2 regions of the Actinomyces sp. Marseille-P3109 genome follow, and region 1 is predicted to be linked to the other one. Evidence: riboswitches for the same ligand, from Rfam matches in the RefSeq annotation. Region 1 holds a riboswitch; the other holds the start of a gene.
The links. Region 1 has a riboswitch for FMN ahead of BQ8008_RS04745 (ABC transporter permease). Riboswitches for the same ligand answer to the same signal wherever they lie in the genome.
Positions count from the first base shown of each region.

Region 2: it holds a riboswitch for FMN, as region 1 does, so the genes downstream of both, ribD (bifunctional diaminohydroxyphosphoribosylaminopyrimidine deaminase/5-amino-6-(5-phosphoribosylamino)uracil reductase RibD) here and BQ8008_RS04745 (ABC transporter permease) in region 1, are expected to answer to the same signal.

Region 1 covers NZ_OOHN01000008.1:1,015,136-1,022,374, reverse strand. The annotation lists gene BQ8008_RS04765 (type I polyketide synthase) at 1-1,572, shown strand, start outside; gene acpS (holo-ACP synthase AcpS) at 1,707-2,240, shown strand; gene putP (sodium/proline symporter PutP) at 2,313-3,806, shown strand; gene BQ8008_RS04750 (glycerate kinase) at 3,834-4,994, shown strand; FMN riboswitch at 5,066-5,216, shown strand; gene BQ8008_RS04745 (ABC transporter permease) at 5,351-6,313, shown strand; gene BQ8008_RS04740 (ABC transporter substrate-binding protein) at 6,362-7,239, shown strand, end outside.
Region 2 covers NZ_OOHN01000008.1:720,557-727,795, forward strand. The annotation lists partial or broken gene BQ8008_RS14095 (ComEC/Rec2 family competence protein) at 1-339, shown strand, start outside; gene holA (DNA polymerase III subunit delta) at 429-1,460, shown strand; gene ribH (6,7-dimethyl-8-ribityllumazine synthase) at 1,469-1,942, opposite strand; gene BQ8008_RS03450 (bifunctional 3,4-dihydroxy-2-butanone-4-phosphate synthase/GTP cyclohydrolase II) at 1,939-3,270, opposite strand; gene BQ8008_RS03455 (riboflavin synthase) at 3,264-3,938, opposite strand; gene ribD (bifunctional diaminohydroxyphosphoribosylaminopyrimidine deaminase/5-amino-6-(5-phosphoribosylamino)uracil reductase RibD) at 3,938-5,107, opposite strand; FMN riboswitch at 5,128-5,257, opposite strand; gene BQ8008_RS03465 (DUF1846 domain-containing protein) at 5,459-6,946, opposite strand; gene rpsT (30S ribosomal protein S20) at 7,067-7,239, opposite strand, start outside.

The DNA of each region.
Region 1 (7,239 bases):
GAGCACACGCTCGTGGTGCCCGACGCCGAGACCGGAGAGTGGACCGTCACCCGCCTGGCCGGCTCGCTGGCCCGGGTGCCGCGCCGTGCTGCCCTGTCGCGCACGGTCGGTGGCCAGTTCCCGCGCGACTTCGACCCGGAGCGCTGGGGCATCCCCGCCTCGATGACACAGGGCATGGACCCGATCGCCTCGTGGAACCTGGTCACCGCCGTCGACGCCTTCCTGTCGGCCGGCTTCACCCCGGCCGAGCTGCTCAAGGCCGTCCACCCCTCCGACGTGGCCTCCACGCAGGGAACCGGGTTCGGCGGTATGGAGTCGATGCGCAAGATGTTCGTCGGCCGGTTCCTGGGTGAGGAGCGTCCCAGCGACATCCTCCAGGAGGCCCTGCCCAACGTCGTGGCCGCCCACGTCATGCAGTCCTACATCGGCGGCTACGGCGCCATGGTCCAGCCGGTGAGCGCCTGCGCCACCGCGGCCGTCTCCATCGAGGAGGGCTGGGACAAGATCGCCCTGGGCAAGGCCGACGTCGTCGTTGCCGGCGCCATCGATGACATCTCGATCGAGTCCGTCGTCGGCTTCGGCAACATGAACGCCACCGCGGAGGCCGCGGCCATGCGGGCCAAGGGCATCTCCGACCGGCACTTCTCACGCGCTAACGACCGCCGTCGCGGCGGCTTCGTGGAGGCCGAGGGCGGCGGCACGGTGATCCTGGCCCGCGGATCGGTGGCGGCCCAGCTGGGCCTGCCGGTCGCCGGCGTGGTCGGTTTCGTCTCCTCCTACGCCGACGGCGCCCACACCTCGATCCCGGCTCCCGGCCTGGGGGCTCTGGCCGCAGGCCGCGGCGGGCGCAGTTCGCGCCTGGCCAAGGCCCTGGCCGCCCTGGGCGTGGAGGCCGACGACATCGCGCTGGTCTCCAAGCACGACACCTCCACCGGGGCCAACGACCCCAACGAGTCCGAGCTGCACACGCGCCTGGCTCGTGCCCTGGGACGCTCCGAGGGCAACTCACTGGTGGCGGTCTCACAGAAGACCATCACCGGTCACGCCAAGGGCGGTGCCGCGGTCTTCCAGGTCGCGGGCCTCACCGAGATCCTCGCCTCCGGCGTGGCTCCCGGTAACGCCTCCCTGGACGTCGTCGACGTCCCGCTGGCCAAGGACTCCTTCTGGGTGTGGCCACGTCGCCCCATCCGCCTGGCCGGTCGCGGCGGCGAGGACGGGCGCGTCCCCGGCGCCGGTCCGGTGCGTGCGGGACTGCTGACCTCGTTGGGCTTCGGGCACGTCTCGGGTCTCATCGCGATCGTGCACCCCGGCGCCTTCGAGGCCGCGCTGCGTCAGGCCGCGGGCCAGGAGGCGGTCGACGCCTGGCTGGCCTCCGCCAACGCCCGCCTGGCCGCAGGCACCCGGCGCCGTCGCGCCGGCATGATCGGTCGGGCTCCGCTGTTCGAGCCGGTTCAGGGCCGTCGCCTGGGCGAGGAGTCCAAGCAGCGCGACCCGCACGAGGTCGAGGCCGCCATGCTGCTCGACCCCGACGCGCGCCTGGGCGCCGACGGCGTCTACCACGCCGGCGAGTGAGTTCATCACGATAGCGGACAGGGCCGGTTCTACAGACGGTATCCAGCGTCTGTAGAACCGGCCCTGTTGTGCTCACGTGGAATTGTCAAAGGATGTGCGTCAATGATTCGTAAGTTTTACTTCATGAGGGTTCCATGACGACTGAGCCGCAGTTTCCGGACATGCCGAAGACTTCCGCCGGGGCAACCGTTCTGGCGGTGGGCACGGACCTGGTGCATATTCCGGACTTCGAGACCCAGCTCGATCAGCCCGGCACCGTCTTCGCGCAGCAGGCCTTTACTGCGCGTGAGCTCCGTGATACCCATCGTCGAGCACAAGAAAAGGGATCGCGTCCGGCACAGCACCTGGCGGCGAGGTGGGCGGCCAAGGAGGCCTTCATCAAGGCCTGGAGCCAGGCGCACGCACAGTACGCCGAAGGTCGCGGGCACAGTGCTTCTCCGGTTATCCTTGCCGAGGACGTCGACTGGCGTGAGATTGAGCTTGTCACCGATCGATGGGGACGGCCGTCCCTGCGTCTGAACGGCGCTATTGCCCACGGCGTTGAAAACAGTCTTGGACAGGAGGTATTGACCCCTGAGTGCTGGCCGGTTTCTCTGAGCCATGACGGCGACTATGCGGTCGCGATCGTGCTGCATGCGCAGTGGGACCGAGCCCATGCAAGAAAATAGCGGAGACCCTGGTTCTGTCGCGCGCAGCCGGCCGCGATATGTCTCGCCGCTGAATGATGTGAGGACACATGAATGACTGACGCTACCTATCAGGCGATCGCAATGATCGTCTACTTCGTGGCCATGCTCGCCATCGGAGGCTGGGCCTATCTGCGAACGGACAACTTCGACGACTACATGCTCGCCGACCGAGACCTCAATCCCTGGGTGGCGGCCCTGTCCGCCGGAGCCTCGGACATGTCGGGGTGGCTGCTCATGGGACTACCAGGTGCCCTGTACGCCAGCGGCCTGGTCGGGGGATGGATCGCCGTCGGCCTGACGATCGGGGCCCTGGCGAACTGGCTGCTCGTCGCCCCCCGCCTGCGCGCCTACACCGAGGTCGCCAACAACTCCATCACTGTCCCCAGCTTCCTGGACAACCGCCTGCACGACACCCGCCGGCTGCTGCGCTGGTCCAGCGGTCTCATCATCCTGGTCTACTTCACCTTCTACGTCTCCTCCGGCATGGTCGCCGGCGGACGGTTCTTCGAGTCCTCCTTCGGGATGGACTACCACCTGGGCATGGTCATCGTCGCCGCCATCACGGTGGTCTACACGCTCATCGGCGGGTTCCTGGCCGTGTCCTACACCGACTTCATCCAAGGACTCATGATGGTGGCCGCCCTGATCATGGTGCCCATCGCCGGGGTCATGCACGTCGGCGGACCGTCCAACCTGGTCAAGGCCGTCTCCGAGGTCGACCCCCACTACTGGGCCCTCTGGGGCCCGACGACGACGATCATCGGAGTCATCTCGGCTCTGGCCTGGGGCCTGGGCTACTTCGGCCAGCCGCACATCATCGTCCGCTTCATGGCCATCCGCAGGCCCAAGGAGGCTGTGGCCGGCTGTGTCATCGGGATCGGCTGGATGCTCTTCGCCGTCCTCGGCGCGGCCGGCACCGCAGTCGCCGGCGTGGCCGTCTACCAGCACGACAAGAGCAAGCTGGCGGACCCGGAGACCGTCTTCATCACGCTGGGAAAGCTGCTCTTCCACCCGCTGGTCGCCGGATTCATGCTGGCCGCCATCCTCGCCGCGATCATGTCGACGATCTCCTCCCAGCTGCTCGTCACCTCCTCGGCACTCATCGAGGACCTGTACGGCTCTATCGCCCGTACCCGGACCAACGAGATCAGCGGTAACCGGATGGTGCTCTACTCGCGCATGGCGGTCTTCGCGATCGCCCTGGTTGCGGCCGTCATGGCCTGGAACCCCAGCAAGACGATCCTCGACCTCGTGGCCTTCGCCTGGGCCGGTTTCGGGGCCTCCTTCGGGCCGACCGTCCTGCTGTCCCTGTACTGGAGGCGTCTGAGCGCCATGGGTGCCTTCGCCGGCATGATCACCGGTGCCGTCATCGTCATGGTCTGGGGGAACGTCTCCGGAGGGCCGGGTGACATCTTCGAGCTCTATGAGATCGTGCCGGGTTTCCTGGGCAACCTGGCCGTGGCCTGGGCCGTGTCTCGCACGAGCCGGCCCTCGGAGGAGATCTCCCAGGAGTTCGAGGCCGCCGTCACCGCCTCCCGTTCATAGCCGGGCGAGGCGGACCGTGCCGTGCCCATGAGGATCGTCGTCGCCCCCGACTCCTTCAAGGAGTCCATGACGGCTGTCCGAGCGGCCCGGGCCATGACGGCCGGAGCGCGAGACGCACTGCCGTCGTGCGTGGTGGACCAGGTCCCGGTCTCTGACGGCGGGGAGGGCTTCGCCGAGGCCGTCACCACGGCCTGGGGCTGCTCGTGGCAGGAGGTGACCACCGTCGACGCCCTGGGCCGCCCCCGGATGGCGGGTTTCGGGCTCGACGGCGATCGCGCCGTCATCGACCTGGCCTCCAGCGTGGGACTGGAGCACATCGCGCCGGGGGAGCGGGACGTCATGAGCTCCTCGACCACCGGGCTGGGCCGCGTCATCACCGCCTCGGTCGACGCCGGGGCCCGCTCACTGCTCATCGGACTGGGCGGATCGGCCTCCAACGACATGGGCCTGGGGATGCTTGTGGCGCTAGGAGCCAGGTGCCTTGACGAGCAGGGACACAAGGCGGAACCAATCCCCGCAGAGTTCTCTCGCATCCAGCGGATCGAGGTTGAGCCGGCTCGACGGCGGCTTGAGGGCGTGAGCATCACGGTGGCCGGTGACGTGACGAATCCGCTCACGGGTCCCCACGGTGCGGCTGCCGTCTTCGGCCCGCAAAAGGGACTGACCGGGCCGGCCATTGCACAGGTCGACGGTGAGATGACGCGCCTGGCCTGCGTCCTGGGCCTGAGCCAGTGGGTTTCCCATCCAGGCACCGGTGCGGCCGGCGGTGCAGCCTTCGCCCTGGCCGCCGTACTCGGGGCGGAGATCACCGCCGGCATCGACCAACTGACTCGGGTTGTAGGGCTGCGTGAACGACTGGAGTCAGCCGACCTGCTGATGACGGGCGAGGGGGCGCTGGACAGGCAGTCCTTGGACGGCAAGGCGGTCAGTGGAGTGCTCCACCTGGCCCGGGAGTGCGGTGTACCCTCCATGGTCTTCGCCGGACGGGTCAGGACCGATGCCCGGGCTCGACGTCGTCTGGCCGACCTGGGAGCCCAGGACATCATCCAGATCTCCGATTCTTCGGAGCCGTTGGAGACGTCTTTGCAGCGGGGCCCGGATCGTCTGCGCCGGGCGGTTGCGGACGCTGTGCGTCACTTTTCCGCCGGTGATGCCCACTCGAACCACGCTTCGAACGACATCCTGTGAGCGCGCACATAACCATTGAGAAGTGAAGGGTATCGCCGTAGGACCATCCGCGTTGTATGCTGACTGCCAGCAACGTGCTCCGGGGTCGGTGAAAGTCCGAACCGGCGGTAACAGTCCGCGACCCGCTCGTGCCCTGACTGCCTCACGCAGTCAGGAATTCAGCGGTTGAGCCGGTGGAACTCCGGCACCGACGGTGAAAGTCCGGATGGGAGGATGCACGTGGTGCCCAGCGGGGGAGACCCCGTACCGCAGAATGGCGGCCTCGGCTCCACGACCTCACAGGGTCGGTCGAGTGCCGGACTGCGCGGGCACCCAGCACGTGTGTGCGCCGATCGACGACGCACGGGCGGACCCCGGTGCAGTCCGGGGCACTCGTTCCCGGAAGGACCCGGGAGGAGACCGCCGTGTACAGCCCCAGCCCCGCCGGCAAGGTCACGCACGCCCAGTCGCTCCGTGCCGTCGCATCCAGCGATTCGTCTGAGCCCCCACCCTCTTCGTTGGCTTCCTCGTCCAGGCCGCCGGCCCAACGCCGACGTCGCATCCGCGCCGCCGAGCAGCACGGGCCCTGGCCGGCCATCGGTTTGGGCGCCGCTCTACTGATCATCTGGCAGGTTGCCACCACCTCCGGCTCCGTCCCCGAGATCTTCCTGCCCAGTCCTCTCGCCGTCGTCGAGCGCCTGTGGCTGAACCTGACCCAGGTGGGGCTGGGGTGGAAGGCCTGGGTAACGCTGCGCGAGGCTCTGCTCGGATGTCTTCTGGCCGCCGTCTTCGCCCTGCCCCTGGCCTGGGGGCTGTACCGCTGGCGGCTGTTCTCACGCGCCGTCCTGCCCTACGTCGCCGCGAGCCAGGCGGTTCCCGGCGTCGCCGTGGCTCCCCTGCTAGTCCTGTGGATCGGCTACGGAACCCTGCCGGTCGTGGTCCTGTGCGCCTTCATGGTCTTCTTCCCCATCACGATCACGGTGCTGCTGGGACTGCGCAGTCTGGACGCCGATGTCATGGACGCAGCCCGGCTCGACGGCGCCCACGGTCTGAGCATGCTCATCCACATGGAGCTTCCCATGGCCCTGCCCGCGATCTACACCGGGCTGCGCACCGGCTTCACGCTGTCAGTCACCGGCGCGGTCGTCGGCGAGCTCATCATGGGCGGCGAAGGCCTGGGGACAGTGCTCTCCACGCAGCAGAGCCGGGGTGATACCACCGGCGTGTTCGCCACGATCACCCTCCTGTGCGTCCTGGCCACCTCCATCCACTGGGAACTCCACGAGCTCGAGCGACGCAGCCGCACCGTGGACGCCCTACGCGGCAGGAACATTACCTGAGCACCTCGCAGTCCCAGCTCCTCACCTTCTGAAGAATTAGGAAACATCATGGCCCTCACCACCATTACTCGCACCGGCTTCTCCCACCCGGCTCTCTCGCGCCGCCACCTGCTGGCCGGCAGTCTGGCGCTGACCGGGACCGGCATGCTCGCCGCCTGCTCCTCGGGAACCGCCAGCCGCGCAGCCTCCGCCTCGGCCTCCGGAGGCGGCGGTGCACTGACCATCGGCCTGACCTACACACCGAACATCCAGTTCGCCCCCTTCTACATGGCCACGAAGGACGGTAAGTACGCCACGGGTGTGGAGCTACGCCACCACGGCGCGCAGGAGGGACTCTTCGACGCCCTTCAAAGCGGACAGGAGCAGCTGGTCGTCGCAGGTGCCGACGAGGCGGTAGTGGCCGTCTCCAACGGGAGCGACCTCGTCGTCGTCGGTGGCTACTACCAGTCCTACCCGGCCTGCCTCATCGTGCCCGAGGACTCCTCAATCAACACTCCGGCGGACCTGAAGGGCAAGACCGTCGGCACACCGGGACGCAAGGGGGAGACCTGGTACGCCCTCCAGCTGGCCATGGACACGGCCTCCCTGACCGAGTCCGACCTGACGATCCAGGACATCGGCTACACCCAGCAGGCGGCACTGGTCGGCGGCAAGGTCGACGCCGTCGTCGGCTTCTCCAACAACGACGCGATCCAGGTCGGTCAGTCCGGAACGGCCGTGCGCACTATTCAGGTCGCCGATCAGGTCCCTCTCATCGGAGTCTCACTGGTGACGAGCCACTCCGTGCTGGAGTCCCGTCGCCAGGATCTTCAGTCAGCGGTCAAGGCCTCGATCGAGGGGATGACGGCATTCGTCAAGGATCCCGACGCTGCGGTCGATGCGTCCAAGGAGCACGTGCAGGACCTGGTGGACGCCACTCAGGCAGC
Region 2 (7,239 bases), 290 kb from region 1:
CTGCCCAGGTGGTTGGCTGCCGCCGTATCCCTGCCGCTGGTGGCTCAGGCCGCCTGCGGGCCGATCCTCGTCCTCCTCCAGCCCTCGGTGGGGGTCTGGTCGGTCCCCGCCAATCTGCTCAGTGAGCCGGCCGCCGTCGTCGCCACGGTCAGCGGGCTCCTGGCCGCGCTGATCTTCCCGGTCTGGCCCGCGGCTGCCACCGTCGTCGCCTGGCCGGCGCTCGCGGCCTGCTCCTGGATGGTGCGGGTCGCCGGGTTCTTCGCTCACCTGCCCGGTGCCACGCTGCCCTGGCCGGCCGGCCTCACGGGCGCCCTGGCACTGGGGGCCTGCGAGATCGGGGTCCTGATCCTGGCGGCTCCCCGCGCCCGCCAAGCCCTGATGGAGGGACTGAGACGGTTGACTCGGCCCGCTCATGGCAGGCTTGCCCCATGGCAGCGACCCGAACCTCCCGCTCCCGGGGCCAGCGCAACGCGCCGGCTGGAATCCGCTGGGACCAGGCCCAGCTGGCGCCGATCGTCCTCATCCGTGCCGGCGAGGAGGTCCTCGCCGACCGCGCGGTATCGAGTCTTCTGGCGCAGGCCAAGGCCAAGGACCCGACCACCGAGGTCACGCGCCTCGAGGCCGCCACCTACGAGCCCCACCAGCTCGACACCCTCGTGTCGCCCTCCCTGTTCGGTGAGCCCCGGCTCGTCTACGTCCCCGCCCTGGAGCAGATGACCGACGCCCTCCTGGCCGACCTCCTCGCCTACGTGGGCGCCGCCGACCCCGAGGTCAGCGTCATCCTGCGCCACAACGGAGGCCAGCGGGGCAAGCGCCTGCTCGAGGCCATCAAGGCCTCGCCCTACCCGACCATCCAGTGCGACGCCATCAAGAACGCCAAGGACAAGTCCTCCCTGGTCGTGGCCGACGTGCGCCGCGCGGGGCGGAGCATCGTCCCCGAGGCCGTCGGCGCCCTCGTCGACGCCCTGGGCAGCGACGTGCGCGAGCTGTGCTCCGCCGTCGACCAGCTCCTCGCCGACACCCAGGGCACCATCAGTGCCGACCACGTGCGCACCTACTACGCCGGGCGCATCGAGGCCACCGGCTTCACCGTGGCCGACGCCGCCGCGGCCGGCAACACCCCGGCCGCCATCACCGCCCTGCGCCACGCCGTGGCCACCGGCACCGAGCCGGTGGCCATCGTCGCCGCCCTGGCGATGAAGGTGCGCCAGCTCGCCCGGGTCGCGGCCGCCGGAGGCAGGCGCATGAGCCCGGCCGAGCTGGGCATGGCCCCCTGGCAGGTGGACCGGGCCCGCCGCGAGCTCCAGGGCTGGTCCGACGACGCCCTGGCCACCTCGATCCTGGCAGTCGCCCGGGCCGACGCCGAGGCCAAGGGGGCCAGCCGTGACCCCGTCTACGCCGTCGAGCGGGCGGTGCTCACGATCTGCAACGCCCGCCGCTCCGGTACCCGCCGGCGCTGAGCCGCCTCTCAGACCCGCATGGCGGCCAGGGTGAGCGCCGTGGCCATCGCCGCACAGGCTGCCTCGTACCCCTTGTCCTCGTCCGAGCCAGGCCCGCCGCAGCGGGCCAGCGCCTGGGCCTCGTCGTCGCACGTGAGCACGCCGAAGCCCACCGGTACCCCGGTGTCGAGCGCCACCCGGCTCAGCCCGTCGGTCGCGGCCCGGCACACGTAGTCGAAGTGCGGGGTGCCGCCGCGGATGACGACGCCCAGCGCGACGACCGCCTCGGCACCGCCCCGCGCGGCGGCCGCGGCGAGCACCGGAAGCTCGAAGGAGCCCACCGCCCGCACGACGCTCGCCTGAGCTCCGGCCTCCTCGACGGCGCGCAGCGCCCCGGCGACCAGGCCCTCCATGACGCGCTCGTGCCACTGGGCGGCGACGACCGTCACCCTCATGCCTCGCGCGTGAGGTGCGCTCTGCTCAGGTGCCCCGGATCCGCTCATCGTGTCTCTCCCTCGTTCTCGTCGGTCGTGTGCCAGGGCGCATCGTCGGCCGTCGCCTCACTGGGCGGCACGTCCGTGCGGGACCCGTTGGGCTCGAGCCCGGTGAGCAGATGGCCCATGCGGTCGCGCTTGGCGCGCAGGTAGCTGAGGTTCTCCCCGTTGGCGAAGGTCGGCGTCGGCGTCCTGGAGCGGACGCTCACGCCGTAGTGCTCCAGGCCCGCGACCTTGTCCGGGTTGTTCGTCATGAGCTCGACCGAGCGCACGCCCAGGTGCCGCAGCACCTGGGCGGCGGTGGCGTAGCTGCGGGCGTCGGCCGGCAGCCCCAGCGCGACGTTGGCGTCGAGGGTGTCCATTCCCTCCTCCTGCAGCGCGTAGGCGCGGAGCTTGTCGATGAGCCCGATGCCGCGCCCCTCGTGGTCGGAGGCGTAGACGAGGACCCCGCGGCCGCGGGCGCCGATCGTCTCCATGGCGGCGCGCAGCTGCGGCCCGCAGTCGCAGCGCAGGGAGGACAGGACGTCGCCGGTCAGGCAGGCGGAGTGGACGCGGGTGAGGACGTCCTCACCGTCCGCGACGCGGCCGCACACGAGCGCGAGGTACTCGGTGCCGTCGACCCTGCTGCGCAGGGCGTGGGCGGTGAACTCCCCGTGCGCGGTGGGCAGGTGCGCAGAGACGGCCTCCTCGACGAGATCCTCGTGCAGCCACCGGTGGCGCTCCAGGTCGCCGACCGTGATCATGGGCATGGCGTGGGCGTCGGCGAGCTCTCGCAGCTGGTGTCGGCGCGCCATGGTGCCGTCGTCGTTGACGACCTCCACGAGGACGCCCACGGGCCGGTTGCCCGACAGGCGCATGAGGTCGACGGCGGCCTCCGTGTGACCGCGGCGCGTGAGGATTCCGCCCTCGCATGCACGCAGGGGGAAGACGTGGCCGGGGTGGACGAGGTCGGTCGGTGCTGAGTCCGGGTCCGCCAGGACACGGAGGGTGCGTGCCCGGTCGGCGGCGCTCACGCCCGTGGTGACGCCCGTGCGTGCGTCGGCGCTCAGTGTGAAGGCCGTCCTCTTGGGATCGGTGTTGTGCTCGGTCATCATGGGGATGCCCAGGCGGTCGAGCTCCTGGGCCGTCATGGGTGCGCAGATGATGCCGGTCGAGTGTCGGATCGCGAAGGCCAGTTGCTCGGTTGTGGCGGTCGCCGCGGGGAGGATGAGGTCCCCCTCGTTCTCCCGGCTCTCATCGTCGACGACCACGACCATCCGGCCCTCACGGAGGGCGGTGAGGGCGTCCTCGACGCTGTCCATACGCGTTTCCGGGCGCACGCTCCTCGTGCTCAGCATGCCTGCCGCCCCTCCTCGCTCAGGCGGGCGCCCAGAAGACGCTCGGCGTACTTGGCCATGACGTCGACCTCGAGGTTGACCCGTTCTCCCGGCCGCCTCGTGCCCAGAGTCGTGCGTCGCAGCGTCTCCGGGATGAGGCCGACGCTGAGCGACGCCCCTGCTCCCGGCGTGGGGGAGACGTCGGGGGCGGCGTCGTGCCGGGCTTCGTTGACGTCATCGACGTCGATGACGGTCAGTGACACCCCGTCGAGGGCGACCGATCCCTTGACGGCGACGTAGTGGGCGATCTCCCGCGGCAGGCCGACGCGCAGGAGGTCCCAGTGCTCGCCGTGTTGGCGGCCGAGGACCTCGGCGGTGGCATCGACGTGACCCTGAACGATGTGCCCGCCGAGCCGGTCGGTGGCGCGCAGGGCGCGCTCGAGGTTGACCGGGTCTCCCGGCGCCTGGGAGCCCAGGGTGGTGCGCGTGAGAGTCTCCGCCATGAGGTCGGCGGTGAAGGCGCTCCCGTGCATGGCGGCCACCGTCAGGCAGCACCCGTTGACGCTGATGGAGTCGCCCAGGCTCGCGTCCTGGGTGACGGTGGGCGCCTCGATCGTCAGCCGGGCGCAGTTCTCGACGGTCTCGAGCCGGACGATGCGTCCGAGCTCCTCGACGATTCCGGTGAACATCAGTGACTCTCCTCGGTGTGGCGGCGGATAGGGGGATGAGTGCGGTCCCGGTGGTCCGGGCGCTGAGCGCTGTGCCGCGGCCTCGGGACCGCAGGGGCGTCGGGATGGGCGTCGTCGGCCCCCAGGTCACCGGAGAGGCGGACGGCGAGCCCGTCGCCCGCGCCGAGGACCTCGACGCGGGGATGACGCAGCCGCAGGGCGTCGGTGATCGTCGTCGCCCCGAAGTCGGCGACGGCGGCCGGTCCCGCGCCCAGAAGTGCGGGGGCCGTGTAGGCGACGACCTCGTCGACGACGCCGGCGCGCAGGAAGGCGGTCGCGAGGGTCGGGCCTCCTTCGAGGAGGACGTGGCGGATCTCGCGCTCGGCGAGCACGGCGAGGACGGTGCGCGGGTCGTGGTCGGGCAGGAGGAGGTAGTGGTCGTCGGCGAGCACCCTGGAGGTGGGAGGCAGGCGCCTGGATCCGACGACGACGCGCAGCGGCTGGAGGTGAGCCGGGGCGGGCTCTCCCGTCTCGTCGCGGACTGTGAGGGCCGGGTCATCGGCGAGGGCGGTGCCGGTGCCCACCATGACGGCGTCGCACTGACGGCGCAGGTGGTGGGCGTCGCGGCGGGCCGCCGCCGGGGTGATCCACCGGCTGGTGCCGTCGTCGGCGGCGATACGGCCGTCGAGGGTGGCGGCGAGCTTCCACGTCACCATGGGGCGGCCGCGGGTCACGGTGAGGAGCCACGGGCGGTTGAGACGCGCGGCGTCCTGGGAGCACAGCCCGCGCCGTACCCGCACGCCGGCGGCCTCCAGCGTCGCCGCGCCGCCTCCGGCCGGCTCGGTCGGGTCGTCCTGGGCGTAGATGACCTCGGCCACGCCTGCGGAGAGGAGCGCCTGGACGCACGGGCCGGTGCGGCCCTCGTGGTCGCACGGCTCGAGGGTGACGACGACGGTCGCTCCCTGGGCGGAGGCGCCCGCCGCGGCGAGGTTCGCCAGCGCGTCGACCTCGGCGTGGGCGGTGCCGGCGCCACAGTGGTGGCCCTCGGCGAGGACGTCACCGTCGGCGGAGAGGACCGGATGACCTCGTTCACCCCCGTGCAGACGGCCGCGATGCAGGTCATCCGGTCCTCTCCCTCGGGTGCGCTGGGGAGAGACACCGTCACGCCGGACCCGCCGGGTGCACGGCACCCGGCACGGCATTGTGTGTCCCGTGTGCGCTTCCCATCCGGACTCTCACCGTCGGTCCAGGAGTTTCACCTGGTCAGCCGGTCGCTGGATGCGACCGGGTCGCGGACTGTCACCGCCGGTTCGGACTTTCACCGACCCCAGAGCACACGAGCTCATCTCGTTGGAGAGAATGTACCGCGCGCTAGTGCGCTCGGCCGCCTCCCCGCGCACATGTGACCAGCCCCACCTCGGCAGGGTGTCCGACCCGAGCCTGTTCTCATACGTGCTCGTACGTGATGGTCGCGGACGACGCTCCCAGCTCGGGCGTCCGGATGCGGGCGGCACCGCGGGCAGGCCGCCTGCGCCCGGGCCTCACTTCTTGCGGTACAGGGACTTCGTGGCGAAGACCGGCTCGTTCGTCACCTGAACACCCAGCGCGCGGAAGATGCCCTCGTCCACCGACCCCAGGATCGTTGAGGTGTGGACGTCGCAGCCCCGCAGCGTCTCGAGCTGGTCGAGGGCCTTGCGGGCGTTGTCGTCCCCGTTGGCGGACACGGCCAGGGCGATGAGCACCTCGTCGGTGTGCAGGCGCGGGTTGCGGCTGCCCAGTCCCTGGGTCTTGAGCTTCTGGATGGGTTCGATGGAGGCCGGAGCCAGCAGGTCAACACCGTCATCGATCCCGGCCAGGACCTTGAGGGCGTTGAGCAGCATCGCCGAGGAGCATCCCAGCAGGGCCGAGGTCTTACCCGTCACGATGCGCCCGTCGGGCAGCTCGATCGCCGAGGCCGGCTCGCCGGTGGCCGCCGCCACCTCCAGCGTGGGCGGCACTACCGGACGGTCCTCCTTGCTGACCCCCACCTTGGCCATGAGCAGCGCGATCCGTTGGGACTGGACGGGGGCGATGAGCTCGCGCTTCTCGGTCACCAGGGCGCGGTAGTAGCGGCGGATGATCTCCTGGCTGGCGGCCTGCCGGCAGGCGTCGTCGTCGCTGATGCAGTTGCCGGCCATGTTGACGCCCATGTCCGTGGGGGAGGCGTAGGGCGATGATCCCAGGATCTCCTCGAACAGGCGGCTCAGGACCGGGAAGACCTCGACGTCGCGGTTGTAGTTGACGGTCTGGACGCCGTGGGCCGCCAGGTGGAAGGGGTCGATCATGTTGACGTCGTCGAGGTCTGCGGTGGCGGCCTCGTAGGCGATGTTGACCGGGTGGTCCAGCGGCAGGTTCCAGATCGGGAAGGTCTCGAACTTCGCGTAGCCCGAGGAGATGCCCCGCTGGTGGTCGTGGTAGATCTGGGACAGGCAGGTGGCCATCTTGCCGCTGCCCGGGCCGGGGGCGGTGACCACCACGAGGTCCCGGCTGGTCTCGATGTACTCGTTGCGCCCGTAGCCCTCCTCGGAGACGATGCGGGCGACGTCGCCGGGGTAGCCGGGAATGGGGAAGTGGCGGTAGACAGTGATGTCCAGCGCCTCCAGCTTGCGCTTGAAGTCGTGGGCCTGGCGGTTGTCGTCGGTCCACTGGGTCACCACGACGCTGCCCACGTAGAGCCCGTAGCTGCGGAAGGCGTCGATGTGGCGCAGAAGGTCGTCCTCGTAGGAGATTCCCAGGTCCGCACGGACCTTGTTGCGGGCCAGGTCCTTGGCGTTGACCGCCATGACGATCTCGACCTCGTCGGCCAGCTCGGCGAGCATGACGATCTTGTTGTCCGGGGTGAAGCCGGGCAGTACGCGCGAGGCGTGCATGTCGTCAATGAGCTTGCCGCCGAACTCCAGATAGAGCTTGCCGCTGAACTGGGCGCGGCGCTCCGCGATATGGCTGGACTGCATCCGCAGGTACTTGTCCCGGTCGAATCCGATGCGCAATGGGCTCTCCTTGAGGCGGTCTGATGAACGTGGTGAGGGTCAGGGAACGAGTGCGGGAAAAAAGGGGAGGGCGCCTCCCGGATGGGAGGCGCCCTTCGGATGCTCACTGCTGCGGTGGCCTCAGATGGAGGCGACGCGCTTGGCGAGCTTGGACTTGCGGTTGGCGGCCTGGTTCTTGTGGATGACACCCTTGGAGACGGCCTTGTCCAGCTTGCGGGAGGCGGCCTTGAGGTGCTCGAGCGCGGCGTCCTTGTCACCGGCCTCGACGGCCTCACGCACGCGGCGCACGTAGG